Regions from separate parts of the Streptomyces sp. NBC_01390 genome, predicted to be linked through region 1. Evidence: riboswitches for the same ligand, from Rfam matches in the RefSeq annotation. Region 1 holds a riboswitch; the other holds the start of a gene.

The links. A riboswitch is a leader RNA that binds a small molecule or an ion and turns the genes downstream of it on or off. The one in region 1 is predicted to bind S-adenosylmethionine.
Region 2: it holds a riboswitch for S-adenosylmethionine, as region 1 does, so the genes downstream of both, OG241_RS14810 (aminotransferase class V-fold PLP-dependent enzyme) here and thrC (threonine synthase) in region 1, are expected to answer to the same signal.

What each region holds. Positions count from the first base shown of each region.
Region 1 is NZ_CP109551.1:6,885,673-6,901,444, forward strand. It holds gene OG241_RS31155 (extracellular solute-binding protein) at 1-104, shown strand, start outside; gene OG241_RS31160 (DUF3263 domain-containing protein) at 181-414, shown strand; gene otsB (trehalose-phosphatase) at 696-1,553, shown strand; gene OG241_RS31170 (trehalose-6-phosphate synthase) at 1,543-2,949, opposite strand; gene OG241_RS31175 (glucosyl-3-phosphoglycerate synthase) at 3,070-4,014, opposite strand; SAM riboswitch class I at 4,185-4,333, shown strand; gene thrC (threonine synthase) at 4,348-5,664, shown strand; gene OG241_RS31185 (MoaD/ThiS family protein) at 5,753-6,028, shown strand; gene OG241_RS31190 (cold-shock protein) at 6,483-6,689, shown strand; gene groL (chaperonin GroEL) at 7,080-8,708, shown strand; gene OG241_RS31200 (NADH:flavin oxidoreductase) at 8,994-10,118, shown strand; gene OG241_RS31205 (DUF4157 domain-containing protein) at 10,420-11,592, shown strand; gene OG241_RS31210 (Uma2 family endonuclease) at 11,824-12,498, opposite strand; gene OG241_RS31215 (hypothetical protein) at 12,561-13,385, opposite strand; gene OG241_RS31220 (helix-turn-helix domain-containing protein) at 13,667-14,002, opposite strand; gene OG241_RS31225 (DUF397 domain-containing protein) at 14,021-14,296, opposite strand; gene OG241_RS31230 (helix-turn-helix domain-containing protein) at 14,277-15,119, opposite strand; gene OG241_RS31235 (hypothetical protein) at 15,246-15,470, shown strand; gene OG241_RS31240 (hypothetical protein) at 15,472-15,666, shown strand; gene OG241_RS31245 (DUF6355 family natural product biosynthesis protein) at 15,732-15,772, opposite strand, start outside.
Region 2 is NZ_CP109551.1:3,307,060-3,322,831, reverse strand. It holds gene OG241_RS14830 (c-type cytochrome) at 1-773, shown strand, start outside; gene OG241_RS14825 (Rieske 2Fe-2S domain-containing protein) at 770-1,828, shown strand; gene OG241_RS14820 (cytochrome bc complex cytochrome b subunit) at 1,825-3,468, shown strand; gene trpD (anthranilate phosphoribosyltransferase) at 3,614-4,678, shown strand; SAM riboswitch class IV at 4,768-4,885, shown strand; gene OG241_RS14810 (aminotransferase class V-fold PLP-dependent enzyme) at 5,060-6,421, shown strand; gene OG241_RS14805 (Lrp/AsnC family transcriptional regulator) at 6,532-6,813, opposite strand; gene OG241_RS14800 (rhomboid family intramembrane serine protease) at 6,810-7,553, opposite strand; gene OG241_RS14795 (hypothetical protein) at 7,713-7,952, shown strand; gene OG241_RS14790 (NYN domain-containing protein) at 7,992-9,341, shown strand; gene OG241_RS14785 (NlpC/P60 family protein) at 9,566-10,600, shown strand; gene OG241_RS14780 (NlpC/P60 family protein) at 10,857-11,876, shown strand; gene OG241_RS14775 (hypothetical protein) at 11,980-13,191, shown strand; gene OG241_RS14770 (glycosyltransferase 87 family protein) at 13,179-14,414, opposite strand; gene OG241_RS14765 (glycosyltransferase family 4 protein) at 14,590-15,732, shown strand.

The DNA.
Region 1 (15,772 bases):
GGATCGGTACGGCGTTCGCGGCGGGTGGGGATCCGGCCGCGGTGCTTGCCGAGTTGCAGACTAGGGCCAATGCGGCGGAGACCGAGGAGGAGAACGGGCAGTAGGTCGTCGCCGGGCCGTCGCTAGGCCGTCGCCGGGCTGCCAGGTCGGATGTCAGTGGGTGGGGCTACGGTGCTTTGCATGGACGGGGAGCAGTTGGGGCGGCGGGAACAGGACATTCTCGCGCTGGAGCGGCGGGGGTTTGTGGGGCCCGGTGCGAAGGAGCGGGCGATTCGGGAGGAGCTGGGGTTGGTGCCGGTGCGGTATTACCAGTTGCTGAACGCGTTGCTGGATGACCGGCGGGCGTTGGAGTGTGATCCGGTGACGGTGAACAGGTTGCGGAGGGTGCGGGAGGCTCGGCGGGGTGAGCGGTAGGTGAGGCCGGTTTTTTCGCCCCCGCCGCCCCTACCCGTCCCATCCCGTTCCTGGGGGCTGCGCCCCCAGACCCCCGCTGTCGGCCCTGAAGGGGCCTCGTCCTCAAGCGCCGGACGGGCTGAGGGGTGCGGGCCTCGTCCTCAAGCGCCGGACAGGCTGAGGGGTGCGGGCCTCGTCCTCAAGCGCCGGACGGGCTGGATGGTGCCGGGCGGGGCTGGAATGGCCTGGCCCGGGCTGCAATGGTCGTAGGCCCGGACCGCAATGGTCATAGGGTCGGGGGCATGGACTTGCTGCCCACGCCCCTGACGCAGGCCGGCCGTGATGGGCTGGATGCCATCCTTGCCGAGCCCGGTGGTGTTGTTGTCGCCCTTGATTTTGACGGGACGCTCGCTCCGATCGTGGCCGATCCCGAGCAGGCCCGGGCCCATCCCGACGTGCTTCCCGCGCTTTCCGCCCTTGCTCCCAGCGTTGCCTCCGTTGCCGTTCTCACCGGGCGGCCCGCCGGTGTCGCGGTTCGGCACGGGGGGTTCGCGGGTGTGCCGGGGCTTGAGCACCTTGTCGTCCTCGGTCACTACGGCACCGAGCGCTGGGACGCCGTGACCGGCACGGTCAGTGCTCCTGCCCCGCACCCCGGTGTCGCCGCCGTCCGTGCCGAGCTGCCCGGGTTTCTCGAAGGGCTCGGTGCCTGGCAGGGCACCTGGATCGAGGAGAAGGGCCGGGCCGTCGCCGTGCACACGCGGCGCGCCGCCGATCCGCAGGCCGCGTTCGAGGCCCTGCGCGAGCCCCTCGCCGACCTGGCGACCCGCCACGGCCTGATCGTCGAACCCGGCCGCCTCGTGCTGGAGCTGCGCCCACCCGGCATGGACAAGGGCGTCGCCCTGGAGGAGTACGTCCGCGAGACCGGCGCCACCTCGGTCCTCTACGCCGGCGACGACCTCGGCGACCTCCCGGCCTTCGCGGCGGTGGAGAAGCTCCGCCAGAACGGCCTCCCCGGCGGCATTCCCGGACTGCTCGTCTGCAGCGGTAACAGCAGCGAGGCCGTGACGGAGCTGGAGGAGCGCGCCGACCTGGTCGTCGACGGTCCCGAGGGTGTCGTACGGCTGCTAGCCGCCCTCGGGCGGGCCGTCGTCAGGCCTTGAGCGCGTTCAGCTGGTCCAGGAACCACTGGGCCGGCGGTAGCGCGGTCGCCGCCGCGGCCAGGCGTTTCGTGCGTTCCGCGCGTTCGCCGGCGCTCATGGTCAGGGCCTCTTCCAGGGCCCGGGCCGTCTGTGTGACGTCGTACGGGTTCACGACGATCGCGTCCTCGCCCAGCTCCTCGTACGCCCCCGCCTCCCGGGACAGCACCAGCGCGCACCCCTCGTCGGAGACCACCGGGATCTCCTTGGCGACGAGGTTCATGCCGTCGCGGATGGGGTTGACGAGGGCCACGTCGGCGAGGCGGTAGGCGGCCAGGGAGCGGGCGAAGTCGTCCTTGACGTGGAGCACGACCGGGGTCCAGGTCGGTGTCCCGTAGGCCGAGTTGATGTCGTCGGCCAGTCGCTGCACCTCGGCCGTGTAGTCGCGGTAGACCGCCAGGTCCTGGCGCGAGGGGTAGGCGAAGGCGATGTGCACGACCCGCTCCCGCCACTGCGGGTGGTCCTCCAGGAGCTGCCGGTATGCCAACAGGCCCCGCACGATGTTCTTCGACAGCTCCGTACGGTCCACCCGCACGATCGTCCTGCGGCCCTCACCGACCTCGGCCCGCAGCGCCGCCATCCGCTCCTCGACGTCCGGTTCGTGTGCGCGCCTGCGCAGGAAGTCGGCGTCCGCGCCCAGACCGTGCACGCCGATCCGGGTGTCGCCGAGGCCGCCGACCAGGTCCGTACAGCAGGCGGTGAACGCGTCAGCCCACCGCTGGGTGAGGAAGCCGAGGCGGTCCGCGCCGAGCATGCCGCGCAGGAGCTGCTCGGAGATGTCGTACGGCAGCATCCGGAAGTAGTCCGCCGGTGCCCACGGGGTGTGCGAGAAGTGGCCGATGCGCAGGTCGGGGCGGAGCGAGCGCAGCATCCCGGGCACGAGACACAGGTGGTAGTCCTGGACCACCACCGACGCGCCCTGGGCCGCCTCGGCGGCCAGCGCCTCGGCGAACGCGCGGTTGTAGGCCTCGTACGACGCCCACTGGCGCCGGAACTCCGCGTCGAAGACCGGCTCCAGCGGGGTCTGGTACAGCATGTGGTTCACGAACCACAGCACCGAGTTGGCGATGCCGTTGTACGCGTCCTCGTGCACGTCGGCCGGGATCGCGAGCATCCGTACGCCCGCCTCGGACTCCCCGCGCCGGACGGCCTCGCGGTCGCCGTCGCCGAGGGCCGAGCAGACCCACAGGGCGTTCGCGTCCGGGCCGATCGCCGACAGCCCGGAGACCAGCCCGCCACCACCGCGCCGGGCCCGCAGCGAGCCGTCCTCACGGACCTCGTACGTGACCGGGCCACGGTTGGAAGCGACCAGCACCCGGTAAGAGCCCTGCGTACCCTGCACACCTTGCGTCAAAGCCATACGCGTCAACCTAGCCCGGCCCGGAAACGCTCAAACGTACACACGTACGCCTCAGCCGTATACAAGCCGCCCGGGCCGGTGCACCGGCCCGGGCGTGACCAGGCGTCGACCAGGCGACGGCTAGGCGGCCTTCCTCCTCGCGTACTCCGCGATCTCCGCCATCGGCGGACGTTCCTCCGTGTCCACCGAGTACGTCCGGGGCTCGAAACCGTCCTCTCCGCGCTCGAACTGGGTGATCGAGGGGCGGATCAGATGGCCCCGGGCCAGCCTGAGCTGCGCGGTGCGGTAGATCGCGGCGGACATCCGGCCCAGGGCCTGGCCGTCCTGGTGGCGGTGCTTGCGCACACCCACGTCGACCTGCGCCAGCGCGTCCAGGCCCACCAGATGCAGGGCGTCGATCAGCATGCCCAGCTCCACGCCGTAGCCGACGGGGAACGGGAGCTGTTCGAGGAGCGAGCGGCGGGCCGCGTACTCGCCGCCGAGCGGCTGGACGAAGCCGGCCAGCTGCGGCCAGTGCATGTTGAGAAGCGGGCGGGCCATGAGTTCCGTCACCCGGCCGCCCTGGCCGGCCGCCTGGCCGAGCGGACGGTCGTACATCGCCTTGACGAGGTCGACACCGGGGTCCGTGAGGAGGGGGCCCACGATCCCGGAGACGAAGTCCGACGAGAACTCCTTCAGGTCCGCGTCGACGAAACAGACGATGTCCCCGCTGGTGACCAGGAGCGAGCGCCACAGCACCTCGCCCTTGCCCGGCACGGCCGGGATGCGCGGCAGGATGTCGTCGCGGTGGACGACCCGGGCGCCCGCCGCGGCGGCCACCTCGGAGGTGCGGTCGGTCGATCCCGAGTCGATGACCACGATCTCGTCGACGAGGGGGACCTTCAGCATCAGGTCACGGCGGATGACGGCGACGATCTCGCCGACGGTCTCCTCCTCGTTGAGCGCGGGCAGGACGACACTCACCGTGGCGTTCGAGGAACGCTTCGCGGCGATCAACTTCTTGAGCGGGCGGTCGCGGGCGGCCCAGGAGCGCGTGCTCAGCCAGCGCTCGACGTCTTCCAGCACGTGCGGCTCTCCCTTACGTTGCATGGGGGGAAGCGCGATCTTGTATCTCGCGGTTCGGACGGCTCCCACCACCATCCAAGCCTTCGGTTACAGTCTTGAACAACGCGGGTGACCATCGCATTGCCGAGGTCACCTCTGTTCACAACCTCACAACCTTCACAACTTCATACCGCTCATCCAGAGGGGCAGAGGGATACGGCCCGATGAAGCCCCGGCAACCCTCCAGCCGATCTTGTCCACAGGTCATGTGGCGAGGATCCCGGCTCGGGAAGGTGCCAAATCCGTCTCACGGCGAAATGCGTCGTGAGGAAGATGAGGAAGGGTTTCGCCTCCATGGCTGCGCAAACTGCCGAGAGCACCACGTCCGGCTCCGTCACCTCCGCTGTCCCCACTGTTGATCTCGGCCCCGCCGCCGCGCTCTCCTGCCGCGAATGCGGCCACCGCGTTCCCCTCGGTCCGGTGTTCGCCTGCGAGGAGTGTTTCGGCCCGCTGGAGATCGCCTACGACTTCGCCGTCCATTCGGCGGCCGACACCGAGGAACTCCGCAAGCGCATCGAAGCGGGACCCGCGAACATCTGGCGTTACGCGCCTCTTCTGCCCGTTCCCGCGAACGTCGCCGAGAAGCCGAACATCAACCCCGGCTGGACCAAGCTCGTCCAGGCCGACAACCTCGCCCGCGAGCTGGGCGTCGACGCCGGCAAGCTCTTCGTGAAGGACGACTCCGGCAACCCGACGCACTCCTTCAAGGACCGGGTCGTCGCCCAGGCCCTGGAGGCCGCCCGCGCCTTCGGCTTCACCACCCTCTCCTGCTCCTCCACTGGCAACCTGGCCGGTGCCGTCGGCGCCGCCGCCGCCCGGGCGGGCCTGCGCTCCTGCGTGTTCATCCCGCACGACCTGGAGCAGGGCAAGGTCGTCATGGCCGCGGTGTACGGCGGCGAGCTCGTCGGCATCGAGGGCAACTACGACGACGTGAACCGCTTCTGCTCCGAGCTGATCGGCGACCCGGCCGGCGAGGGCTGGGGCTTCGTCAACGTCAACCTGCGCCCGTACTACGCGGAGGGCAGCAAGACCCTGGCGTACGAGATCTGCGAGCAGCTCGGCTGGCAGCTGCCGGACCAGCTCGTGGTGCCCATCGCCTCCGGGTCGCAGCTCACGAAGATCGACAAGGGGCTGCAGGAGCTGATCAAGCTCGGGCTGGTCGCCGACAAGCCGTACAAGATCTTCGGCGCCCAGGCGGAGGGCTGCTCGCCGGTGTCCGTCGCCTACAAGGCCGGGCAGGACGTCGTACGGCCGCAGAAGCCCAACACCATCGCCAAGTCGCTGGCGATCGGCAACCCGGCGGACGGGCCGTACGTGCTGGACATCGCGCGGCGGACCGGGGGAGCGGTGGAGGACGTCAACGACGAGCAGGTGGTCGACGCGATTCGGCTGCTCGCGCGTACGGAGGGGATCTTCGCGGAGACCGCCGGTGGTGTGACCGTCGGTGTCACGAAGAAGCTGATCGAGAACGGGCTGCTGGACCCGACGCTCACGACCGTTGTGCTGAACACCGGGGACGGTCTCAAGACGTTGGACGCGGTGGCGGACACGGGGCTCACCGCGACCATCCGGCCCAGCCTTGAGTCGTTCCACGCGGCGGGGCTCGGTTAAGAGGTAGTTGTTTTTCTGCGGGCCCGTGGGGGCTGGTCGCGCAGTTCCCCGCGCCCCTAGGTATGTCACCTGACCGGAGGTTTACACCGTGAGCGTTTCTGTCCGTATCCCCACCATCCTCCGCACCTACACCGGTGGGCAGGCCGAGGTGGCTGCCGAGGGTGGGACCCTTGCCGAGGTCATCGCCGATCTGGAGAAGAACCACACGGGGATCGCCGCCCGCGTGCTCGACGACCAGGGCAAGCTGCGTCGCTTCGTCAACGTGTACGTCAACGACGACGACGTCCGCTTCGAGCAGGGGCTGGAGACGGCGACGCCGGACGGTGCCGGGGTGTCGATCATTCCGGCCGTCGCCGGAGGCTGATCAAGGGTTTGATACCCGCCAGTAGTAACCGTCGGTAACATCGATTACCGAGAGTTCATCGAATTGCCCCCTCCGTGAGAGAAGCGGAGGGGGCAATTCTGTATGGTTGAGCGCGGTACAGTTGGGGAAGCCGCACCATCTCGCTCGCCGCACGCGTATTGATTCCTGCCGCGCACCCAACGAGAAGTAGCCAAAGTGTGCAGGCAATTTGCGTTTTTTGTTCACTTTGTGGGGCCCGGCTTGCCCTGAATCCGCGTGAATTCTCCGCATATTTCCTGACCTGGCGTGCCTGGATTTCTCGTCCAATTGACCTGTTGCAGAGGGCAGTTGGACAGATACATTCGGCCGCGGTCGACGCGTTCCGGCGCACACCTCCACCGGTTGGGGGGGTGAGGTCTGACCCGGATCCGCGAAGTGCGGATCCGTGCAAGGGCCAGTAATAGGGGAGTTAGGCATGGCTCAGGGCACCGTCAAGTGGTTCAACGCGGAGAAGGGGTACGGCTTCATCGCGGTCGACGGTGGTGCGGATGTTTTCGTCCACTACAGCGCGATTCAGATGGACGGCTACCGCACCCTCGAGGAAGGTCAGCGGGTCGATTTCGAGATCTCGCAGGGCCAGAAGGGGCCGCAGGCGGACATGGTCCGTCTGGCGACCACCTGAAGCACGCGCCGGAGCACACGCAGCGACGTTCTTCTTCCTTCATCGAAGGATTCGATGGGCTCGTACCTCGTGGGACCTCACGGGGTGCGGGCCCATCGGCGTGTCCGCAGGCGGGGTACGCGGTCGATGTCCGCAGGTGTGTCGGCGTTGCTACCGGGCCGTAGCCACCCCCCTGTTCACCTGGGGATCTTCGAGAGCCGCTTGCACTCGGCAGGGGCGAGTGCTAATCATTGGCGTTAGCACTCTGAAGGTGAGAGTGATAACGAAGGACCGGGTGGGTGAGGCCCGCAGGCCAGGTGGTGCAAGGAATCACCGAGGCAGGCAGGCCGTCCGTCGCGGGCGCCAGCGCGGTCCGGAGCAATCCACCCCAGTCCGGGAGGACCACTTCACATGGCCAAGATCATCGCGTTCGACGAGGAGGCACGGCGCGGTCTCGAGCGCGGGATGAACCAGCTCGCCGACGCCGTCAAGGTCACCCTCGGCCCCAAGGGCCGCAACGTCGTCCTCGAGAAGAAGTGGGGCGCCCCCACGATCACCAACGATGGTGTTTCCATCGCCAAGGAGATCGAGCTCGAGGACCCTTACGAGAAGATCGGCGCCGAGCTGGTCAAGGAAGTCGCGAAGAAGACGGACGACGTAGCCGGTGACGGCACGACGACCGCGACCGTCCTGGCCCAGGCTCTGGTCCGCGAAGGCCTGCGCAACGTGGCCGCGGGTGCGAACCCGATGGCCCTGAAGCGCGGTATCGAGAAGGCCGTCGAGGCCGTCTCCGGTGCGCTGCTCGACCAGGCGAAGGAGGTCGAGACGAAGGAGCAGATCGCTTCGACCGCCTCCATCTCCGCCGCCGACACGCAGATCGGCGAGCTCATCGCCGAGGCGATGGACAAGGTCGGCAAGGAAGGCGTCATCACCGTCGAGGAGTCCCAGACCTTCGGTCTGGAGCTGGAACTCACCGAGGGTATGCGCTTCGACAAGGGCTACATCTCGGCGTACTTCGCGACCGACATGGAGCGCATGGAGGCGTCGCTCGAGGACCCCTACATCCTCATCGCCAACTCCAAGATCTCCTCGGTCAAGGACCTGCTCCCGCTCCTGGAGAAGGTCATGCAGTCGGGCAAGCCGCTGCTGATCATCGCCGAGGACGTGGAGGGCGAGGCCCTCTCGACCCTGGTCGTCAACAAGATCCGCGGGACCTTCAAGTCCGTCGCGGTCAAGGCCCCGGGCTTCGGTGACCGCCGCAAGGCGATGCTGAACGACATCGCGATCCTCACGGGTGGCGAGGTCATCTCCGAGGAGGTCGGTCTCAAGCTCGAGAACACCTCCCTGGACCTCCTGGGCCGTGCCCGCAAGGTCGTCATCACCAAGGACGAGACCACGATCGTCGACGGCGGCGGCTCCGCCGACCAGGTCGCCGGCCGGGTCAACCAGATCCGCGCCGAGATCGAGAACTCGGACAGCGACTACGACCGCGAGAAGCTGCAGGAGCGCCTGGCGAAGCTCGCCGGCGGTGTTGCGGTCATCAAGGCCGGTGCCGCGACCGAGGTCGAGCTCAAGGAGCGCAAGCACCGCATCGAGGACGCCGTTCGCAACGCGAAGGCGGCCGTCGAGGAGGGCATCGTCGCCGGTGGTGGCGTGGCCCTGCTGCAGGCCTCCTCGGTCTTCGAGAAGCTGGAGCTGACGGGTGACGAGGCGACCGGCGCGAACGCCGTGCGACTCGCCCTGGAGGCCCCGCTCAAGCAGATCGCCGTCAACGGTGGCCTCGAGGGTGGCGTCATCGTCGAGAAGGTCCGCAACCTTCCCGTCGGCCACGGCCTCAACGCCGCGACCGGTGAGTACGTCGACATGATCGCCGAGGGCATCATCGACCCGGCGAAGGTGACGCGCTCCGCGCTGCAGAACGCCGCGTCGATCGCCGCGCTGTTCCTCACCACCGAGGCCGTCATCGCCGACAAGCCGGAGAAGGCGGGCGCCGGCGCCGGCGCCGGTGGCGGCATGCCGGGCGGTGACATGGACTTCTGATCGACCTCTGGTTGATCACCGTCCTTCGTTCCGAGGGCGGCACCCTTCTCCTTGCGGGGAGGGTGCCGCCCTCGGGCGTTTGCGGGGCGCTTGCGGTCCCGAGGTGTGCGAGGCGTCTGAGGTGTCGTGTGCGGTGACCGGGATCACAGGGGGCGTTTCGGTGAGCCGGAATGAGGGGCCGGACGGGTGCGGTTGACGCATATGCGTATGCATACACCTGTGCCTTCGCGCAGTCCCCGTCCCCTCTTTCTGACTTTCTTCTGATTTCCTCCGAGGAGCCCCCACGTGACAGCCCCCGCCCAGACCTCCCGCGCGGCCCAGATCCTCTCCCGGCCCGTCACGCTCAACGGCCTGACCGTGCCGAACCGGATCGTGATGGCGCCGATGACGCGCCAGTTCTCGCCCGGTGGTGTTCCCGGAGAGGACGTCGCCTCGTACTACTCGCGTCGCGCGGGTGCCGGGGTCGGTCTGATCGTCACCGAGGGCACGTACGTCGGACACGACTCCGCCGGTGACAGCGACCGCGTACCCCGGTTCCACGGTGAGGAGCAGCTCGCGGGCTGGGCGAAGGTGGCCGACGCCGTGCATGCGGCAGGCGGGAAGATCGTGCCGCAGCTGTGGCACATCGGCATGGTCAGGGAGGCCGGGCAGCCCCCGTTCGCCGACGCCCCGCCGGTCGGACCGTCCGGTCTGCGGCTGGACGGCACCGCCGGTGCCGGCAAGGAGATGACGCAGGAGGACCTGGACGACGTCATCGACGCGTTCGTCGAGGCCGCGGTGGCCGCCGAGCGCATCGGCTTCGACGGGGTCGAGCTGCACGGCGCCCACGGCTACCTGCTCGACCAGTTCCTGTGGTCCAACACCAACCGCCGCACGGACGCGTACGGGGGTGACCTGCTCGCCCGTACGAAGTTCGCGACGGAGATCGTGGCCGCCGTACGCGAGGCCGTGTCCGCGTCGTTCCCGATCATCTTCCGGTACTCGCAGTGGAAGTCGGGCGCCTTCGACGCGCGCCTCGCCGAGACCCCCGAGGAGCTGGAGTCGATCCTGGCCCCGCTCGCCGCGGCCGGTGTCGACGCCTTCCACGCGTCCACGCGCCGCTACTGGCTCCCGGAGTTCGACGGCTCTGACCTCAACCTGGCCGGCTGGACGAAGAAGCTCACCGGCAAGCCCACCATCACCGTCGGCTCGGTCGGCCTGGACGGTGACTTCATCCGGGGCTTCTCGGGCGAGGGCGCGCCGCTGAAGAGCATCGACGACCTCCTGGACCGCCTGGAGAACGAGGAGTTCGACCTCGTGGCCGTGGGCCGCGCGCTGCTCCAGGACCCGGAGTGGGCGGCGAAGGTCCTGGAGGACAGGACGAGCGAGCTGACGGCGTACGACGCGTCCGCGCTGGGGTCGTTGAGCTGACCCGAGTTGTGTTTGGTTACGGCTTCTGAGCCGAGTTGAGTGGGCCGGGGGCCGGAACCGGAGCAGCAGCCACCGCGCCGGTCCCCGGCCCGCGCCGCACCGGAAGGGCAGAGAGTCTGCCCTTGCGGATCTTGCCGCGCCCTCTGTGCTGTCGTAGAACGGAACGCAAACTCCCTCGCTGCGGAAGAGGACTCGCGTGCATCACCTAGGACATGGACACGCTCGCAGGAGCGGACAGCCCGCGCCCGCGTCGCGTGTCGGCACGCCTCGCGCGGGACTGACGAGCGCCTGGCTGACCCACTTGCAGCGTGTCGCGGCCAACGGGAGTGGACGCGCCGGCCTTGAGGAAGAGGCCGCGGACCACGCCCAGGTGCAGCGCGTCGCCGTGGACAACGCCCTGCAGTCGCCGTGGCGCCCGCTGGAGCCCGGCTTGCGGACCGAGATGCAGGCACGTTTCGACGGCGCCGACTTCAGCGGGGTCAGGGTGCACGACGGAGCCGCCGCACGGGAGGCGGCGGCCGCCGTCGAGGCCAGGGCGTTCACCACGGGTCAGGACATCGTCGACGGTGGCGGGATGAGCCAGAAGGACTGGGCGCACGAGCTGGCACACACGCTCGACCAGCAGAAGGGCCCCGTCCCGGGCGTGGACAACGGCGCCGGTCTGAGCATCTCGGAGGAGGCGGACAGCGGCGAGCGTCACGCCGTCAACACGGCGGAACGGGTCATGCAGGGGCCCGCGCCCGTCCAGCGGATCGCCTCCGGCGGCCGGATGAACGAAGCCGGGCGAACGAACGATGCCGAGCAGCACCAGCACGGCGACGCCTGCGGGCACGACGTACAGCGGGTCGCGACCGGTGCCGGTGCCGGTGGCGTTGCGGTCCAGCGCACCCGGCGGGTGACCGCGGAGGACGTGGAGGCGGCCCGGTCGACTTCGGCTCTGACCCGGACCGCGCGGCTGCTGCGGTCGCAGGGCAAGGACGACATGGCCGCGAAGCTGGAGAACCAGCTGGAAGTATCGCTTCCCGTGCCTATGCAGGGGACGGTCGCGTTCGCCAACGACATGACGGTCCAGGAGCGCACGGGCGGACGTTACAAGCTCACCCTGGATCTCTCGACGATGCTGTACTCCGTGGCACTTCGCGCGGACCGCAAGACGTACGGAGCCCCGGCACTGGCGAACGGCAAGTACAACTTCGTTCTCCCCGTCCGGAAGCCGGGCAAGATCATGGCTTCGGAAGTCGGCACCGGGAACGAGGAGGGGCATTCCGCGCTCGCCAAGGCCACGAAGCAGGGTGACGGGCACGTGTACTGGGCGGGCACTGCCAAGTTCACCAACGGTGTCCTGGACAAATGGACGAACGACAGCGGTCACTACAGGCCCACGGGCGAGGACGCGGGCCAGTTGGCCGGCATCACGGGTGGCTTCCCCGCCGACAAGTACAAGAACTTCAACGACCCGGGTGCGGCGGACTGACCCGAGCGGATCTCTGCTCAGCGCACGCCTTCGTCACCGGCCGGACGATCTCCCCGCTCGGTCGCCGTCGCTGACTCCTCCCCTTCCGCTTCCGGGGGACTCAGGAAACGTACGACAGCGGCGTTTCCAGCGCTGCGTTGCAGAGCGGCCAGCCGGTCCAGGACGCCACTCTCCGGCGCGGGCGGCGCCGGCGTTCTGCCCGCACTCGGGCGGCCGGGCTCTTCCAACGGGTCAGTCGGCATAGTCCTTGAGCTTCTCGGTGTTGAGGGTGATGTTCACGGGGGCGGGGAGCTCGACCACGGCTCCGTACGGGTACGAAGGGTTCTGCCGGTAGGTCCCATTCCTCGGCTCGCTGTACACGACCAAGGTGTCGTCGTCCCGGTCGATCAGCAGGTAGACCGGAATGCCCGCCTCCGCGTACCCGCGCACCTTGTCGGTGCGGTCGCGGCGGTCGGTGTCCCGGTCGTGGGAGGTGACTTCGACGACCATGAGGACGCCTTCCGAGTCGGCCCATTCCCCTTCCTGGTCGACAAAGTGGTCGAGCGGTGCCAGCGCCGCGTCCGCCTTGGCGTGGCCCTTGCGGTAGCTGCCGACCTTGAGCCCCTGTTCGGGGTACAGGCGGCACTCGGGGCGTTGCTGAAGAGACTCGACCAGGAGCCACATGACGACGGCTCCGTGACGCTGGTCCGGCAACGGCTTGACCTCTAGTTTTCCATCGATGAGTTCGAGTTTGACTCCCTCGGGCGCCCTGCGGGCCAGCTCCTCGAAGTCCTCGACCTCGATGTGATCGCCCTTGACATACAGCCGTCCGTCGACGAATTCGAGCCGTACGTTCGCGGGGGCCTTGCCGGCCAGCTCTTCGAAGTCCTCCTGGGACATCTGCGGACGCCTGGTGCCAAAGGTCATGGTGGGCTCGCCTCCTTCCCACCATGGTGCCCCGGAGCGGTGTCGGCGCACTGTCGGAGCGCTCATACGCGTGGCCTTTCTCGGCGTCGGTCGATCAGCGCCGCGCGGGTCGCGGCGGCATAGGCGTGGACCGCGGATGCGGCGACGGGCGCGGACGACGGCCGGGGCGGGGCGCACTCGCCCCGGCAATCCCCGCACACGCCCCCCGCCAGCGCCTCCGCCCGCCCCGGAACCCCGCACTTCGCGCACTCCAGCATCCGCAGCGGCGGCCGTACGGCGGCGGGCTCAGGCGGCATCTTGCTGGTCAGGCGCCTGCGGATCAGGGCGGCCGGGTGGTGGACCGGCGTCGGCAGACCGGCGGTCAGGGCATGCCGTACGGAGTCCTCGTTCGCCCCTCGCTCGAACCACTCCCCGACCAGCGGGGCCAGCACCGCGCAGTCCGCCTGGGAGAGGGACAGCGCGGGCGCGGTACGGCCCAGGGCGGCGAGCAGGACGAACGCCCGGGAACGGGTCGGCCGGCGGTGCCGCTCCTCCGGGGAGTCGGCCGGTACGTCGCCCCGCGTGAACGACGCCCACCAGTCGTCGTCGCGTGCCGTGCGCGTGAACCACGTCCGGGTGATCCACAGTTGGCTGCCGGAGCCGGTCACGTGTTCGCGGCCCCGGCGCAGATGGCCTGCCTGCTGGAGGTTGTTGAGGGAGGTGCGGAGGGCGCACTGGCCGTACGGGGTGTGCTTGGCCAGCGTCTTCACGGAGATGTCGGCGCCGTCGGGGAGCCGGTCGATGTAGGCGGCCACCGCTGCCTCGCGGGGCGGGAGATGCGCGAAGTCGTGGTTCGTGCGGGGGCGTTGGTCGGGGGCGTCGCGTTTGCCGTAACCGGGATTGGCCATCGGGTGGGGCGGGGACGCGTGCGGGGGCGGTACGACAGCACTAAAGTTGGCCTCAGCCACGGGATCTCCTTGGAGGATCTCTACGGTTAAACCCCTGTCAGGTGTTCGCTGCACCTGATGGGGGTTGCTTTATTTGCTTCTGGGCACGCTAGCCCCTCGTGACTCTGCGTGGCAAGCCGAACGCGTCAAGTCAACACGCGGGGAGGGAGGGCGGGTTGAGGCCCGCCTCCCATTCCTCAGAAAGAGGGCTCAGGGCTGGGCGTCTGAGCTTCGGGGCGTCCTCAGGCTGCCGGGTGGCCGACGAAGGTGACTTCCTCGCGGTTGTCGTCCAGGGCGATGTTCAGGGAGGCGTCCAGTGCTAGGGCCAGGCGGCGCAGCAGAGGGAGGGTCGGTACGGCATCGGCGCCTTCGATGCGCGAGACCTTCGCCTGGTTGAGGCCGGCTCGCTCGGCGAGCTGAGTCTGTGTCAGCCCGAGCTCCGTGCGGCGGTCGTACACCGCTTTGGCGAAGGCCATGGCCAGCCGGATCTCCGCGCGCTCCGCCCGGACTTCCGGGGATTCGGTATCCCCGTCGGTCAGCTTCCTCTCGCGGGCGAGCTTCCATCGGGTGTGGCTCATGTGCTCTCTCCCGTCGGGTCAGCTGTCCCGCTGTTGCTTGAGGTCGTCGACGAACGCGCCCCATGCCCCGGCCCGGAACGCGAGCTTCGGGCCGAGGGGGTTCTTGGAGTCGCGGACGGGGACGAGGGTGGGGTGGCCGTCCGCCACCTCCAGGCAGTCGCCGCCCTCGCCTCCGCTGTGCGTCGACTTGCGCCAGCGGCCGACTTCCAGGCAGTTGCCGCCCTCGCCACCGCTGTAGCTGGACTTGTGCCAGGTAGCAGTGCTCAGGTCGTACTCACGGGTGTTCTTCTCCATGTTCGTAATCCTGCGCCACCGACTCAAGGAGGGCCAGCGAATCCTGAGGCGAAAGCACCGCCGCCTGGAGGAGGTTGAACGTGAGGGTGTGGCGAGCGACCGTCGCTGGGTCGTCCAGCAGTTTCCCCATGTCCGGGCCCTCGACGAAGGAGAGCGGGGGCGCATCATCGAACTCCAGGAGTTTCAGAGCGCCGGTCATCGACGCGTGTGCGCCCGCGCCGAACGGCAGCACCTGCACGATGATCCGGTGTTGGCGCGCCAGGTCCATCACGTGACGCAACGCCTCCGCCATCACCTTGCCGCCGCCGACTGATCGCCGTAGGGCGGCTTCGTCGAGGATCGCCCACAACAGAGGTGTTGTTGGATCGTCGAGGAGGTGGGCTCGTTCGAGGCGGGCGGCCACGAGAGCGTCGATCTCGGCTTCGGTGGCGGTCGGCTTGTAGGCGCGGAAGACGGCCTCCGCGTATGCCCTGGTCTGCAACAATCCGGGAATCAGCATCTGCGCGTACTCCCTGATCGCCGTAGCGATCGCCTCCGCCTCCGCTGCCTCCGCGAAGTGGTCGGGGTACTTGGACTTGGCCAGCGCCCTGCAGTTGCGCTCGAAGAAGCCGTCCGTTTCGAGGATCTGGTCTATCGGGATGGCGTATTCGAGGTGCAGGCGTCGCGTCCCGGCCTCCAACTGGCCGATGAACGAACCGCTGACGAAGAGCGGTTCGCCCAGTTCGGTCTGGCTGAGGCCCTTCCTCTCGCGCGCGTGACGCAGTTCGGCGCCGATCATCGCCCGGGGTGAGGAGGACGGGTCCAGATCCTTCGGTCCTGCCACGGCAACTCCCTGTTGGACACCCGGGGTTGTTGGGTTGCCCCCTCTGGCCAGGCTAGACGCGGGGCCGCCACTCTGTGTGGAGAACGCGAACACTCAGAGTGGAGAGGTGTGGGCACGGTGGAGCTGATGTCGAACGGGCGACTGCTGACGACGGACGAAGTGGTCGCGCGGTTGCGGGCCGCGCTGAAAGAGGTCGGGGTCGCGCTGCCCTCCCTCGGCGTCGACCCCGTGACCGGTGCGAGCGACGAACCCTTCGCGCTGGTGGTGCTCGGGCGCTGCAACGTCCGTACGGCGACGCGGCTGGCCGCCGTGCTGGAGGGTGTGGCCGCCGGGGGCGACGAGGGTGCGTGAGGTGTCGTACGCCCTTGATGTGCGCGACGGGCGCATCGGCGAGGTGATGGGGCGCGAGGGCGGATACGTGCAGCTGCGGCCCGTGGGCGGCGGGCGGGAGTGGGACTGTCCGCCGGATGCGCTGGGGGACGTACCGCCGGGGAAGGTGCTGCGGGAGCGGGTGCGGCGGGTCAATCGGGAGGGGCGGCTGCCCTGAGGCGGGCGGGGTGATCCGGCCCGGATGAGGTCGGGCCGGATCGGGGCACGGCGGCTGTCGTCAGGTCAGCAGGTGCGGCCGACGTACCACGCGCCGTCGATCTTGC
Region 2 (15,772 bases), 3.6 Mb from region 1:
CGGTCGTCGTCCTACTCATCGCGCTGGCGGCCGTCGGGGGGCTGTACGGCACGCTCGAACCCACGAGCAAGGCAGTGGCCGATGAGACCGCCCAGTCCCTCACCATCACCGAGGGGCAGAGGCTGTACTCCGTGGGCTGCGCAAGCTGCCACGGCACCGGCGGTCAGGGGTCCTCCGACGGTCCGAGCCTGGTGGGTGTCGGCGCCGCGGCGGTCGACTTCCAGGTCTCGACCGGCCGCATGCCGGCCGCGACCTCGCAGGGCGCGCAGATCCCGAAGAAGAAGAACATCTACTCGCAGGCGCAGATCGACCAGCTCGCGACGTACATCGCGTCGCTGGGCAGCGGTCCCTCCGTGCCGACCGAGGAGCAGTACGGGCCCGACGGAGCGGACATCGCCAAGGGTGGCGAGCTGTTCCGCACCAACTGCGCCCAGTGCCACAACTTCACCGGCAAGGGCGGTGCGCTCACGCACGGCAAGTTCGCCCCGGACCTTGAGGGTGTAGCCCCGAAGCACATCTACGAGGCCATGCAGACCGGCCCGCAGAACATGCCGTCCTTCCCCGACACGACGCTGTCGGAGAAGAACAAGAAGGACATCATCGCGTACCTCGACGCGGTCAACGGCGAGGACACCGTGGAGCCCGGCGGCCTCGGCCTGGGCGGTCTCGGACCGGTCAGCGAAGGCCTGTTCGGCTGGATCTTCGGGCTCGGAGCGCTCATCGCGGTCGCCGTCTGGGTCGCCGCTCGGACCGCAAAGGCCAAGAAGTCATGAGTAGCCAAGACATTCCAGAAGGGAACCTGCCCGCAGTGCAGGAAACCGAGCACGGCGCCGTCGGTGTCGCGGACGAGAAGAACCCGTTCGCGGACCCGGGGCTGCCGCCCCACGAACACCGCGTCCAGGACATCGACGAGCGGGCCGCCAAGCGGTCCGAGCGTGCGGTCGCCTTCCTGTTCACGCTGTCGATGCTGGCCACCGTCGCCTTCATCGTCTCGTACGTGGCGATCCCGTCGGACAAGTCGATCTACGTCTTCCCGATCGGGCACCTCAGCGCGCTGAACTTCGCGCTGGGCCTGTCCCTCGGGATCGCGCTCTTCATGATCGGCGCGGGCGCGGTCCACTGGGCCCGCACCCTGATGTCCGACGAGGAGCTCATCGCCGAGCGCCACGAGATCGCGGCACCGCCCGAGGTCCGGGCGCAGGTGATGGCCGACTTCAAGCAGGGCGCCAAGGAGTCCGCGATCGGCCGGCGCAAGCTGGTCCGCAACACGATGTTCGGCGCGATGGCCCTGTTCCCGCTCTCCGGCGTCATGCTGCTGCGCGACCTCGGCCCGCTGCCCGGGACCAAGCTGCGCCACACCATCTGGTCCAAGGGCAAGCTGCTCGTCAACATGAACACGAACGAGCCGCTGCGTCCCTCGGACGTCGCGGTCGGTTCGCTCACCTTCGCCAAGCCCGAGGGCCTGGAGGAGCACGACGAGGAGTTCCAGACCGAGATCGCCAAGGCCGCCCTGATGATCGTCCGTATCCAGCCGGACAACATCAAGGACAAGCGCGAGCTCGAGTGGTCCCACGAGGGAATCGTGGCGTACTCGAAGATCTGCACCCACGTCGGTTGCCCGATCTCCCTGTACGAGCAGCAGACGCACCACGTGCTCTGCCCCTGCCACCAGTCCACCTTCGACCTCTCCGACGGCGCCCGGGTGATCTTCGGCCCCGCCGGTCACGCTCTGCCGCAGCTGCGCATCGGCGTGAACGACGACGGCTACCTCGAGGCGCTCGGCGACTTCTCCGAGCCCGTCGGTCCTGCCTTCTGGGAGCGCGGATGAGTACTACGGCAAACACGGACGCGCGCTCGTCGCGCGAGAAGGCACCCGCCGGCGAGCGCGTCGCCGACTGGGCCGACGGCCGGCTGGGGATCTACTCCCTGGCCAAGGCCAACATGCGCAAGATCTTCCCGGACCACTGGTCCTTCATGCTCGGTGAAGTCTGCATGTACAGCTTCATCATCATCATCCTCACGGGTGTGTATCTGACCCTGTTCTTCCACCCGTCGATGAACGAGGTGGAGTACCACGGCAGCTACATCCCGCTGCAGGGCCAGCTGATGTCCGAGGCGTTCAACTCGACCATGCACATCTCGTTCGATGTGCGCGGTGGTCTGCTGATCCGGCAGATCCACCACTGGGCGGCGCTGATCTTCCTCGCCGGCATGTTCGTGCACATGATGCGCGTGTTCTTCACGGGTGCGTTCCGCAAGCCCCGTGAGGTCAACTGGCTGTTCGGGTTCCTGCTGTTCGTCCTGGGCATGTTCACCGGGTTCACCGGTTACTCGCTCCCGGACGACCTGCTCTCCGGCACCGGTGTGCGCTTCATGGAGGGCGCGATCCTGTCCGTGCCGGTCGTGGGCACGTACATGTCGTTCTTCCTCTTCGGCGGCGAGTTCCCGGGCGGCGACTTCGTGGCCCGCTTCTACTCGATCCACATCCTGGTGCTGCCGGGCATCATGCTCGGGCTGATGGTGGCCCACCTGATCCTGGTCTTCTACCACAAGCACACGCAGTTCGCGGGCCCCGGAAAGACCAACAACAACGTCGTCGGTATGCCGTTGCTGCCGGTCTACATGGCGAAGGCCGGAGGCTTCTTCTTCCTGGTCTTCGGTGTCATCGCGGTCATCGCGGCCATCGCCTCGATCAACCCGATCTGGGCCATGGGCCCCTACCGTCCGGACCAGGTGTCGACCGGCGCCCAGCCCGACTGGTACATGGGCTTCTCCGAGGGTCTGATCCGTGTCATGCCGGGCTGGGAGTTCAACATCTGGGGGCACACGTTGGCCCCGGGTGTGTTCATCCCGCTGACGATCGTCTTCCCGATGGTCCTCGTCGTGATCGCGGTCTACCCGTTCATCGAGTCCTGGATCACCGGCGACAAGAGCGAGCACCACATCCTGGACCGCCCGCGCAACGCGCCGACGCGTACGGCGTTCGGTGTCGCGTGGATCACCTGGTACATGGTGCTGCTGATCGGCGGTGGGAACGACCTCTGGGCCACCCACTTCCACCTGTCGCTCAACGCGATCACCTGGTTCGTGCGGATCTCCTTCTTCGTCGGTCCGGTCATCGCGTTCATCATCACCAAGCGGATCTGCCTCGGCCTCCAGCGCCGCGACAAGGACAAGGTGCTGCACGGCCGCGAGTCGGGCATCATCAAGCGCCTGCCGCACGGTGAGTTCATCGAGGTGCACGAGCCGCTCAGCCAGGAGGCCCTGCACACGCTCACCGCGCACGAGCAGTACGCGCCGGCCCTGATCGGTGCGACGGTCGACGAGAACGGCGTCGAGCGCAAGGTGAAGGGCGTGGAGAAGCTGCGCGCCAAGCTCAGCAAGTCGTACTACGGCGAGGACAGCCAGATCGCCAAGCCCACCGCCGAGGAGTACAAGGAGATCACGAGCGGCCACGGCCACCACTGATCACCTCGCTTCGCCACACACGGCAGAAGGGCCCCGTCCGTACCTCGGACGGGGCCCTTCGCCGTGTCGCCGGGCTGGATAGGGTGTCCCCATTCCCTACAGGAGTCCCGCGGAGAGTCCCGCCGGACTGACCCAGGAGCGGCAGATGAGCGCTGTGAACCCCGCCGGAGGCGACACCGCGGCGGTCCGTTCCTGGCCCCGCGTGCTGAACGGCCTGCTCGACGGCCATGATCTGACCGCCGCCGACACCGCCTGGGCGATGAACCTGATCATGCGAGGCGAGGCGACCGACGCCCAGATCGCCGGGTTCGTGGTGGCGCTGCGGGCCAAGGGCGAGACCGTCCAGGAGATCGCCGGGTTCGTCCAGGCGATGTACGAGCACGCCAACGTCATCGAGGTGCCGGGGCCGACCGTCGACATCGTCGGCACCGGCGGCGACGGCGCCAACACGGTCAACATCTCCACCATGTCCGCGATCGTCATCGCCGGTACGGGCGCCAAGGTCGTCAAGCACGGCAACCGGGCCGCCTCCTCGGCCTCCGGCGCGTCGGACGTGCTGGGGCAGCTCGGGGTCAACCTGGAGCTGACCCCGAAGCGGGTGGCCGAGGTCGCCGAGGAGGCCGGGATCACCTTCTGCTTCGCGGCCAGGTTCCATCCGGCGATGCGTCATGTGGGCGCTGCGCGCGGCCAGTTGGGCATCCGGACGGTCTTCAACATCCTGGGCCCGCTGACCAACCCGGCCAAGGTCAGGGCGCAGGCGGTCGGGGTCGCCGACCCCCGGATGGCACCCATCGTCGCCGGTGTCTTCGCCGAGCGCGGCAACTCGTCCCTGGTGTTCCGGGGCGACGACGGCCTCGACGAACTGACGATCACCGCCACGTCCCACGTATGGGTCGTCCGGGACGGCAAGGTGACGGAGGAGACCTTCGACCCGCGCGACGTCGGCATCGAACTGGTCCCGGTGGAGGCCCTGCGCGGCGGTGACGCCTCGTACAACGCGGCGGTCGCCCGGCGGCTCCTCGACGGCGAGACCGGGCCCGTACGGGATGCCGTGCTGCTCAACTCGGCGGCGGCGCTGGTGGCGCTGGACCCGGGCCCGGGCTCCCTGGCCGAGCAGATCGGCGCCGGGATGGCGAAGGCCGCCGAAGCCATCGACTCGGGGGCGGCGAAGAAGACACTGGAGCGGTGGTCGGCGGCCAGTAACGCGTAGCCCTCGCACAGCGGTTCCCCGGTGCTGAGCGTCCCGCGATCCGGACACGGGTTGCGGGACGCCGATCACCTCCGTTACGTTCTGAACCAGGTCATGAGTGACAGTCATGAGGCCCCGGCCGACTGTCCGGCAACCCTCCGTCCGTGGCGGGGTGCCCCGGGATGAAGACCAGGCCGTAGGCAGCAAGGCTTACGGCAAGCGCGGGCCCCTCTCGACACCAGGGGTCCTGGTCGTTCGAGGGAGTCTTCCGTGAGCAAGCGAATGCGATAGGGCTGCCGAGCCCCGCCTCCGCGCACCCTTTTCGTCCTTTCCGGATCTTTTCCTGTGCTGAGCCATGTCCGCTCGCGCAGTGATTCCTCTTGTCTCTCACGGGAGTTCGCCATGTCTGTCTCCACCGTTGCCGCCGCCCAGACCGTTTGTACCCCGCTGCCCGTTCTGGGCCGTGATGTCACCGTCCCGCTCGTCACCGGCGGCGAAGTCACCTACGCCGCGCTCGACTACGCCGCCAGCGCCCCGGCGCTGCAGCGGGTCTGGGACGACGTGGCCGCGTACGCGCCCTACTACGGCAGCGTGCACCGGGGTGCCGGCTACCTCTCCCAGCTGTCCACGGACCTCTTCGAGAACGCCCGCAGGACGGTCACCGAGTTCCTGGACTGCCGCGCCGACGACCAGCTGATCTTCACCCGGTCCACCACCGACTCCCTGAACCTGCTCGCCGCCGCCCTCCCCGACGGCTGCCAGGTCTTCGTGTTCGAGACCGAGCACCACGCCTCGCTGCTGCCCTGGCGCCACGCCCAGGTCACCTACCTCAACGCCCCGCGCACCCCCGAGCAGGCCGTGGCCACCCTGACGGAGGCCCTCGCGGCCCGTGACCCTCAGGGCCCGGCCCTCGTGTGCGTCACCGGCGCCTCGAACGTCACCGGCGAGCTGTGGCCCGTACGAGAGCTGGCCGCCGCCGCCCACGCCGCCGGTGCCCGGATCGTCCTGGACGCCGCCCAGCTCGCCCCGCACCACCCGGTCTCCGTCCAGGACCTGGACGTCGACTGGGTCGCCTTCTCCGGCCACAAGCTGTACGCGCCCTTCGGCTCCGGTGTCCTGGCCGGCCGCGCCGACTGGCTGCGCGCCGCCGAGCCGTACCTCGCGGGCGGCGGCGCCAGCCGCAAGGTCACGCGGCGCACGGACGGGGGGGTGGACGTGGAGTGGCACGACACCGCCGCCCGGCACGAGGCCGGCTCGCCGAACGTCATCGGCGCCTACTCGATCGCCGCCGCCTGCAAGGCCCTCACGGAGGCCGGCTTCGAGTCGCTGGTGGCCCGGGAGCAGCGGCTGATCGACATCGTGCGGGCGGGACTGGCCGAGGTGCCCGAGGTCAGGGTTCTCTCGCTCTTCGGCGACGACGCCCCGCGCGTCGGGGTCATCTCGTTCGTCGTCGAGGGCTGGAACAGCTCGCACTTCGCCGCGGCGCTCTCCGCGGAGTACGGGATCGGGGTGCGGGACGGGCTGTTCTGCGCGCATCCGCTGGTGCGGACGCTGCTCGGCAGTGACCCGCAGAGCCAGGGGGAGTGCGGGGCGCCCGAGGCGGCGCCGGGGGAGAAGTCGCTGAACGCGATCCGGGTGAGCTTCGGTGCGGGGACGCCCGACGAGCACGTGGAGCGGTTCGTGGGTGCGGTGAAGGAGCTTGTGCGGGACGGGGCCCGGTGGCAGTACCGGACCGAGGACGGGCGCTGCGTGCCGGCGGTTTGATCGCCCCCGCCGCCCTTACCCGTCCCATCCCTGGGGGCTGCGCCCCCAGACCCCCCTGTCGGCCCTGAAGGGGCCTCGTCCTCAAACGCCGGACGGGCTGAATGGTGACCTCAGGAATCGAGGCCGATCGCGAACGCCGCCTCCAGGTCGTGCTGGGAGTACGTCCGGAACGCCACGTGGGTGTCCGTCCCCTCCACCCCGGGGATCCTGCTGATGCTGCCGGGGATGACCTCGGCGAGGTCCTCGTGCCGCTTCACCCGGACCATGGCGATCAGGTCGTACGTGCCCGTCACGGAGAAGACCTCGCTCACGGACTCCAGCGCGGCGATCCGCTCCGCGATCTCGGGGATCCGGTCCACGCTGGTCCTGATGAGCACGATCGCGGTGATCACGGCTGGTTCTCTCCCTCGGTGGCCGTCGCTGGGGCGGGCCTCACTCTAGTCGTACGGCGATACCGCACCCACGCGTAGGCGAAGCCCAGCCCGAACCCCACCACGTGCGCCAGATACGCCACCCCCGGTCCGGACGAGGCCCGGCCCGCGGCCATCCACTGGAGGGTCGCCCAGAACGGCAGGGTCAGCCAGGCCGGGAAGCGCAGCGGCAGGAAGAAGAGGAACGGCAGGAGGCTCGTGACGCGGGCGCCGGGGAACAGGTACAGGAACGCGCCCAGGATCGCCGAGATCGCGCCGGACGCCCCCACCAGCGTCTGCTGCGAGTCGGCGTTGGCGGCGGCGTACCCCAGCAGGGCGAGACAGCCGCAGCCCACGTAGAAGAGGGCGAACTCCAGGTGGCCGAGGCGTTCCTCGGTCATCGCGCCGAAGACGTAGAGAAAGAGCATGTTGCCCAGCAGATGGACCCAGCTGCCGTGCACGAACAGTGCCGTGGCGGGGGTGAGGGTGGCTCGCGGGGCGCCGGTGAAGAGGTCGGCGGGGACCACGCCCCAGCGGCGGAAGTAGGCCCGCTGGGCGGCCAGCAGGGCGTCCCCGGTGCCGTAGCCCGGGTTGAGGCCGGAGGCGGGGCCGATGACGAAGAGCAGACAGCAGACGGCGATCAGCCCGTACGTCACCGGCGCCGACCGGGCACGGACCGAGCTGCGGACCGTCGTACGCCACTTTTCGAACTCGCCGATCATGGACACAGAGCATGACGTAACGGGACCGAACAGTGCAGACCGCCTCGCCGCTGTGGACGGACGGGCGGTGGGTACCCGCCAGGCCTTAGGGTTACGAGCCACACGCTCCAGGGAAACTGGCGCAGCACGGATACTAGAAGGAAAGCGAACATATCCACGATGACGGTTCCTCTGCCGACCGACACGACCCGGTGGCGCTGTGCTCTCTGCGGCAACCTCACGCGTTTCGACGTGACCCGCTCCTCGAAGGTCGTGGAGTACGTGCACCTCGACCTCGCGGGAGATCCCAAGGTGGAGGAGCGCGAGGTGGTCAGTGAGACCATCGAGTCGGTGCGCTGCCGTTGGTGCAACGCCGTGGATCAGGTGGAACTCGTGGACAGGCCGGGCGCCGGCTCCTGACAGGAGCGGGCCCCGCACCGGAACTGGTTGGGGTGAAGGATGGTGGAGACCACAGGCGGGGAGCCGGGCGACGGCGCCGCCGAGGTGCTCGACCGCCCGCTGCCCGACGGCGTGCGCAGGCGCGTCGTGCAGATCGTCTCCGACGGGTTCGGCGGACTCACCGTCGCCGAACTGCCCGCCCAGTTGCGGCAGTACGCGCGGTTCGCGCCCAACCGGCGGGCCAAGTTCGCCGGCAACGCGATGGCCGCCGCGCTGGAGACCGACACGCTGTTTCGGCAGCGCATCGGGGAGAAGCTGAGGGAGGCCCAGCCGGAGCTGGCGGGCGCTCTCGACGCCGGTTCACCGCCCCCGGCCGCCGATCCGCTGGACGTGGCCGCCGCGGCCTATGTGCTGCGCCCCACGGGCTGGGTGAAGCTCGTCACCGCGGCCGGCGAGGAGGCGCAGCGCGCCGACGCCGAGCGTGCCGACGACGAGAGCCGGGCCGAACTGGAGCGGCTGCGCGAGGAACTGGCCGTCGCCCGGGGGCTCACCCGTACCGAGACCGAGCGGCTGCGCACGGAGCTGGAGTCGGCCAAGAAGGAGGCCGAGTCACTGCACCGCAAGCTGCGTGCCGCCCTCAGTGACGTCAAGCGCGGCGAGGCGGCCCTGCGCAAGGTGCACGCCGAGATGGAGACCGTACGCACCGACGGGCACACCCAGGTCTCCGCGGCGGAGAGCGAGGCACGGCGGCTCAAGGGGCGGCTGACCGAGGTCGAGGCCGCGCTGGAGGCCAGCAGACGCGCCGCCCGGGAAGGGCGCAGCGTCGAGGACATGCGCGTACGGCTGCTGCTGGACACCGTGCTCGACGCGGCGCAGGGGCTGCGGCGGGAGCTGGCGCTGCCGCCGGTGTCGGTGCGTCCCGCCGAGACCGTGGACGCGGTCGAGCCGGGGCGGATGACGCCGAAGGACATCGCCGCCCGGGCCCTGTCCGAGAACGATCCGGCGATTCTCGACCAGTTGCTCGCGCTGCCGCAGGCGCACCTGGTCGTCGACGGCTACAACGTGACGAAGACCGGCTATCCGCAGATGCCGTTGGAGAAGCAGCGGCTCCGGCTGCTGGGGCAGCTGTCGCAGCTCGCCGCGCAGACCGGGGCCGAGATGACCTGTGTCTTCGACGGGGCCGAACTGGCCGCTCCGGTGCTGCTGGCGCCGCCGCGCGGGGTGCGCGTCCTGTTTTCCAAGGCCGGTGTCACCGCCGACGAGCTGATCCGTCAGCTGGTGCGCGCGGAGCCGCCCGGCCGACCGGTCATCGTCGTGTCCACGGACCGCGAGGTGGCCGACGGGATCGCCAAGGCCGGGGCCCGTCCGGTGGCTTCGGTGGTGCTGCTGAAGCGCTTCTCGGGCGGCTGACAACATAAGCGCTGAATGCCCGAATTGGCGGAACTGTCACGCAACGTAGTGTCAATCGAGCATTACCGCACGTGAGTTGTGCGTAAAGAATGCTCGGTGTGACAAACATTTTTCACCTCAGGATTTGAAGTGATCACAGGAAGGTCACTAGGGTCAGGGCTCGAACCTCCGCTCGGGTGATCACTCAAAGGGAGTGACGGCGGGAGAAGAAGGAGTTCGCCTCCGTGGCGTCCCATCGTCGACCGAAGCAGCCGAGCCGCACCCGCGTGACCGTGCTCACCACCGCCGCGGCAGCCGCCGTGGCCCTCAGCGCCAACGCCGCCAACGCCGCGCCGAGCCAGAAGCCGAGCATGGACGAGGTCAAGGCCAAGGTCGACAAGCTCTACGAGCAGACCGAGCAGGCGAGCGAGAAGCTCAACGGGGCCAAGGAGAAGCAGAGCCGGCTGGAGAAGGAGATCTCCACCCTCCAGGACAACGTCGCCCGCGGCCAGGGAGACCTGAACGAGCTGCGCGACAGTCTCGGACTCGCCGCCGCCGCCCAGTACCGCACCGGCGGCATCGACCCCTCCGTGCAGCTCTTCCTCTCCGCCGACCCGGACGACTACCTCGACAAGGCGTCCACGATGGACCAGCTGAGCAGTCAGCAGGTCGAGACGCTCAAGGAGGTCACGGAGAAGCAGCGGGCGCTCGCCCAGCAGCGCTCCGAGGCCGGCGAGAAGCTCAAGGACCTCGCGGACACCCGCAGCGAACTGGCCAAGAAGAAGAAGGAAGTCCAGAGCAAGCTCGCCGAGGCGCAGAAGCTCCTCAACTCGATGACGGCCGCGCAGAAGGCGGCCATCGCCGCCGCGGACGCGCGCGCCAGCCGGGCCAGCCAGCGCTCCGCGCTCGACGACCCGGGCAACGTCGTCACCGGCCGCGCGGGTTCCGCGTACGCCGCCGCGCAGAGCAAGATCGGCTCGCCGTACGTCTACGGCGCCGACGGCGAGTCCACCTTCGACTGCTCGGGCTTCACCTCGTGGGCGTTCGCCCAGGTCGGTATCAGCATCCCCCGGACCTCGCAGGACCAGGCGAACGCCGGTACGCGCATCTACTCGCAGAGCAATCTGCAGGTCGGTGACCTGGTCATCTTCTACGGCGACCACCACCACGTCGGCTTCTACGCCGGCAACGGCCAGGTCCTGCACGCGCCGCGCAGCGGCACGGTCGTGCGGTACGAGTCGATCGACAACATGCCGTTCCAGTTCGGCGTACGGATCTGATCCTCTCTTCGACGGATCGGATCGTCGTACTCCTTCCGGGTCTGTTCAAGATCAGGACACGTTGACGCCCGAACGGGCGAATCACGACACGCTCCGCTGACCCCACGCCCCGCCCATGACCTGCGTCATAGGCGGGGCGTCACCGTGTGTGGCCGTCGAGGTCGTTGGTCCGCGTGTGGTCGCCCGGCTACTGTCTGGCGCGCCCCCAACACCGGGGGAACACATGCGTCCGCCAGCGGAAGGAGTGCGGCTTCTCGTGGGGTTCCATCGCCGCCTTGCACCGTCCGGGTTCGACCGGGGAGCCAGCGCCGCGCTCTGCGTGCTGTCCGCCGCAGCCGCGGCTCTCGGCGCGGCCGTGCCCTCGGCCACCGCCGCGCCGACCGACCACACCCGGGCCGAGGTGGACCGGCTCTACACGGAGGCCGAGAAGGCCACCGAGTCCTACAACCGGGCCGACGAGCGCGCCGACGCGCTGCGCGAGCAGGTGACCCGGGCCCAGGACCGGATCGCCCGGCAGCAACTGCGTATCAACACCATGCGGGAGACGCTCGGTTCGCTCGCGGGCGCCCAGTACCGGGCCGGAGGCCTCGACCCCTCGCTCGCGCTGCTGTTCTCCGACAACCCGGACGAGTACCTGGCGAAGGCCGCCGCGCTCGACCGGATCAACGTCCACCAGGCCGCCGAGCTGAGGGAACTCCAGGCGGCCATGCGGGAACTCGCCCAGGAGCGCGCGGAGGCCACCGGCAACCTCGCCGAGCTCGACCGGAGCCGCAAGGCCGTCGCCGCCCACAAGCGGACCGTCGAACAGAAGCTGGCGAAGGCGCGGGCACTGCTCAACTCGCTGCCGTCCGCCGACCGGGCCGCCTACGACCGGGCCTCGCGTTCCGACCGCGCCGACCTGCCCGACCTCGGCAACGCCGCCGCGCCGAGCGCCCGTGCGGCGGCCGCCGTCGCCGCGGCCCGTGCCGCGCTGGGCAGTCCGTACGTCTGGGGCTCCAACGGGCCCTCCGGCTTCGACTGTTCGGGCCTGATGCAGTGGTCGTACGCGAAGGCCGGGGTCTCCCTGCCGCGCACCTCGCAGGCCCAGCGGTACGCCGGACAGCAGGTCCCGCTCTCCCAGGCCCAGCCCGGCGACCTGGTCACCTACCGGTCCGACGCCAGTCATGTCGGCATGTACGTGGGCAACGGGCAGGTCATCCACGCCCCCTATCCGGGCGCGCCGGTGCGGTACGACCCGGTGGGCATGATGCCGGTCTCGTCGGTCACCAGGGTCTGAGCGTCCGGAACGCCGCCGCTTCCCGGACCTCCCGCTCGGCCGGCTCGTCCCGGGCGTCCCGGTCGTCTCGGCTTCCCGACAATCGGGCCGTACGATCGTCGGCGTGGCTGGTCGAAGGCGTGCGCGGGGTGCGTGGTGGGTCCGGGGCGTGGCTCTCTGGCTGCTGCTCGGCTCGCTGGTCGCCCTCGTGGCGTGCGGCGGCCGGCCGGGGATCGACACCGCGTCCGCAGACGTCCGACGGCTGCTGGACCGGCGCTCGGCGGCCGTCCTCGCCGGCGACGCGGCGGCGTACGCGGGCACCGGTGCGTCGGCGCAGTTCACGCGGCTGCGCGCGCTCCCGCTGGCGGCCTGGTCGTACCGCCTGGTCGCCCTGCGCCGCACCGGCGACGACGGGGCCACCGCTGACGTGGAGCTGAGCTATCGCGTCCAGGGCATCGACAAGGCCCCTGTGAAGGCCGGGCGCACCCTGCGCCTCACCCAGCGGCACAACGGCCGGTGGTACGTCGACGACGACGAGCCCGCGCGCGGGACGGCCCGGCAGCTGTGGGACCAGGGGACCGTCGAGGCCGTACGCGGGGCGCACAGCCTGGTGCTGGGGGTCGGGCAGTCACCGGACCTGCTGCGCGGGTACGCGGGCCTCGCCGACCGTGCTGTGCCCGCGGTGACGGACGCGTGGGGCGGGGCGTGGACGAAGCGGGTCGTGATCCTCGTACCGAAGTCGCTGGACGGGATGGCGGGGCTGCTCGGGTCGCCGTCCTCCGCGTACCGGGGGATCGCGGCGGTCACGACCGGGGAGGCGGGAGGGTCGGTGACGGCGCCCGCGGACCGGATCATCGTCAACCCGGAGGCGTACGGCGTGCTCGGCGGTTTCGGCAAGCAGGTCGTGCTCACCCACGAGACCACGCATGTCGCGACCCGCACCGCCACCACGGCGGCCACACCGCTGTGGCTCTCCGAGGGGTACGCGGACTGGGTCGGCTACCGGTCCACGGGCCGTACGGCCGTCCAGGCGGCGCCCGAACTGGCCCGCGCCGTGGCCGCGGGCGAGGTGCCGGACGCGCTTCCCGTGGACGCGGACTTCGGCTTCGGCGGGGACGCGGCGAAGCTGGCCCAGGCGTACGAGGGCGGCTGGCTGGCGTGCCGGCTGATCGCCGACCGGTGGGGGGAGGTACGCCTCGGCGAGTTCTACCGGGCCGTGGGGGCGCACGGTAAGCGGGCGGGGGCCGTCCAGGGCGCGCTGGCGAAGGTGCTGGGGACGACGCCGGGGGAGTTCACGGGCCTGTGGCGGGAGTACCTCCGCGCTCAGCTCGGCTGAGTCTCCCGGGCGAGGGCGGCCCGGTCCGGCAGCGGCGGGAGCTGCGCCCGGCGCGGGACCGTCGTGCGCCACAGCCGCAGGGCCGCCGTGAGTGCGGCGGCGATCAGCAGGCCGTTGCGGGTGAACAGAAGGGCCATGCCGTAGGTGTCGCTGGCGACCACATGCCCGAAGCCGACGGGGAACTCCAGGACCGTCACCAGACAGGCGACGACGACCAGGCCGGCGGGCAGGGTCATGCTGGTGGCGCGGAAGCAGAGGCAGACGGCGGCCAGGCCGACCAGCCACACCATGTACTGCGGGCTGATCACCCGGCTGGTCACCGTGAACAGCAGCACCGCCACGAAGGCCGCCTCCGCGAGGGTGTGCGGAAGGAAGCGGGTGGCGCACAGCCGCCACAGCAGCAGCCAGCCGAAGGCGACGACGGTCAGCAGCAACGCGACCGTGCTCACCGTCCGCACGTACGGGCCAAGGAATTCGATGGAGCCGTAGTTCAGCGCCACCCGGCCCTCCCAGCCGAACTGCCGCCCGACATGGAAGACGAGGGCGCCCACCGACTCCACTTCCGTGCCCCGGTCGCCCTGGAAGGTCAGGAAGGCGAAGGCACCGGGCATGGTCACCGCGAACACGGACGCCACCGCGGCCACCGTGAGGGCCGCCCAGGCCCATGCCCGGCGCCCTGCGGCCCCCACGAGCAGCAGCGCGGGCCAGACCTTCAGCAGCGCCCCGAAGCCCACCAGGGCGCCCATGAGGCGCGGATGCCGGGCGCCCGCGAGCAGCGCGGCCACTGCCACGGCGGTCACCATGACGTCGTACCGGGCGTACACGGTCGGGCCCAGCAGCGGCACGCCCACCACCCACACCCAGGCGCCGAGCGACGACCGGCCGGGGCGTCCGCCCACATACACGAGCAGGGCCAGGACGACGAGGTCGGCGAGACAGGCCAGGACGAAGAACGCCGACGCGTAGTCCAGGAAGGGCAGGGCGCCGGGCGACAGGATCGCCAGGGCTGCGGCGGGCGGGTACTGCCAGGTGACGTCGCCGAGCGGGAAGGTGCCGTGGCTCAGCACCTCGTACCAGCCGTGGTAGATCACCGAGACGTCGCTGGTGACGTCCGGGCCGGGGAAGACGACCACTTTGAACACGAACAGCAGCAGGAGCAGCCGGGTCAGGCCCCAGGTGCCCAGCAGTGCCACGGGGAGCCGCAGTCGTCCTCTGCGCTCGATGTCCACCTGAGCCCCTGTTCGTGCCTCGTGGCCGGTTCGTCTCGACCGGTTCGTCGGGTGTCAACCGGTGAGCGGCCATGATCTCCCGAGCGACTGTGCGATTGCCATCAAACGGGGCCTGACACCTGTGAGGGTTCTGGGAGGGTGCCGGGGACGGTTCGGTAGGGTCGGCGGCGTGCACAAGACCCTGATCGTCACGAACGACTTCCCGCCCCGGCCGGGCGGTATCCAGGCCTTCCTGCACAACATGGCGCTGCGGCTCGACCCCGACCGGCTCGTCGTCTACGCCTCCACGTGGAAGCGCGGCCCCGAGGGCGCCCGCGCCACAGCTGCCTTCGACGCCGAGCAGCCCTTCACCGTCGTACGCGACCGGACGACGATGCTGCTGCCGACGCCCGCGGTCACCGGGCGGGCCGTCGGGCTGCTGCGTGAACACGGGTGCACGTCGGTGTGGTTCGGGGCGGCGGCGCCGCTCGGGCTGATGGCGCCGGCCCTGCGGAAGGCGGGCGCCGAGCGGCTGGTGGCGACGACCCACGGTCACGAGGCCGGGTGGGCGCAGCTGCCGGCGGCACGTCAACTGCTGCGCAGGATCGGCGAGTCGACGGACACGATCACCTACCTGGGCGAGTACACGCGGTCGCGGATCGCCACCGCGCTCACCCCGGGGGCGGCCCGGCGGATGGTCCAGCTGCCGCCCGGGGTCGACGAGAAGACCTTCCATCCGGGGTCGGGCGGCGAGGCGGTCCGGGCCCGGCTCGGGCTCACCGACCGGCCCGTGGTCGTGTGCGTCTCACGGCTGGTCCCGCGCAAGGGGCAGGACACGCTGATCCTGGCGATGCCCCGCATCCTCGCGGTCGAGCCGGAGACGGTGCTGCTGATCGTCGGCGGCGGACCCTACGCGCGCGAGCTGAGCAAGCTCGCGCACGAGACCGGCGTCGCCGACTCGGTCCGATTCACCGGTCCGGTGCCCTGGGCGGAACTGCCCGCCCACTACGGCGCCGGTGACGTGTTCGCGATGCCGTGCCGGACGCGCCGGGGCGGTCTCGATGTCGAGGGGCTCGGAATCGTCTACCTGGAGGCGTCCGCGACGGGGCTGCCGGTGGTCGCCGGTGACTCGGGAGGCGCGCCGGACGCCGTCCTGGACGGGGAGACCGGCTGGGTGGTGCGCGGCACCTCGGTGGAGGAGGCCGCCGACCGGATCACCGTCCTGCTCGGCGACGCGGAGCTGCGCGCCCGGATGGGGGAGCGGGGGCGGGCCTGGGTCGAGGAGAAGTGGCGCTGGGATCTGCTCGCGGAGGAGCTGAAGGCGCTGCTGTGACGGCAGGGGTCCGGCCGGTCGGCAAAGCCGAATACATATA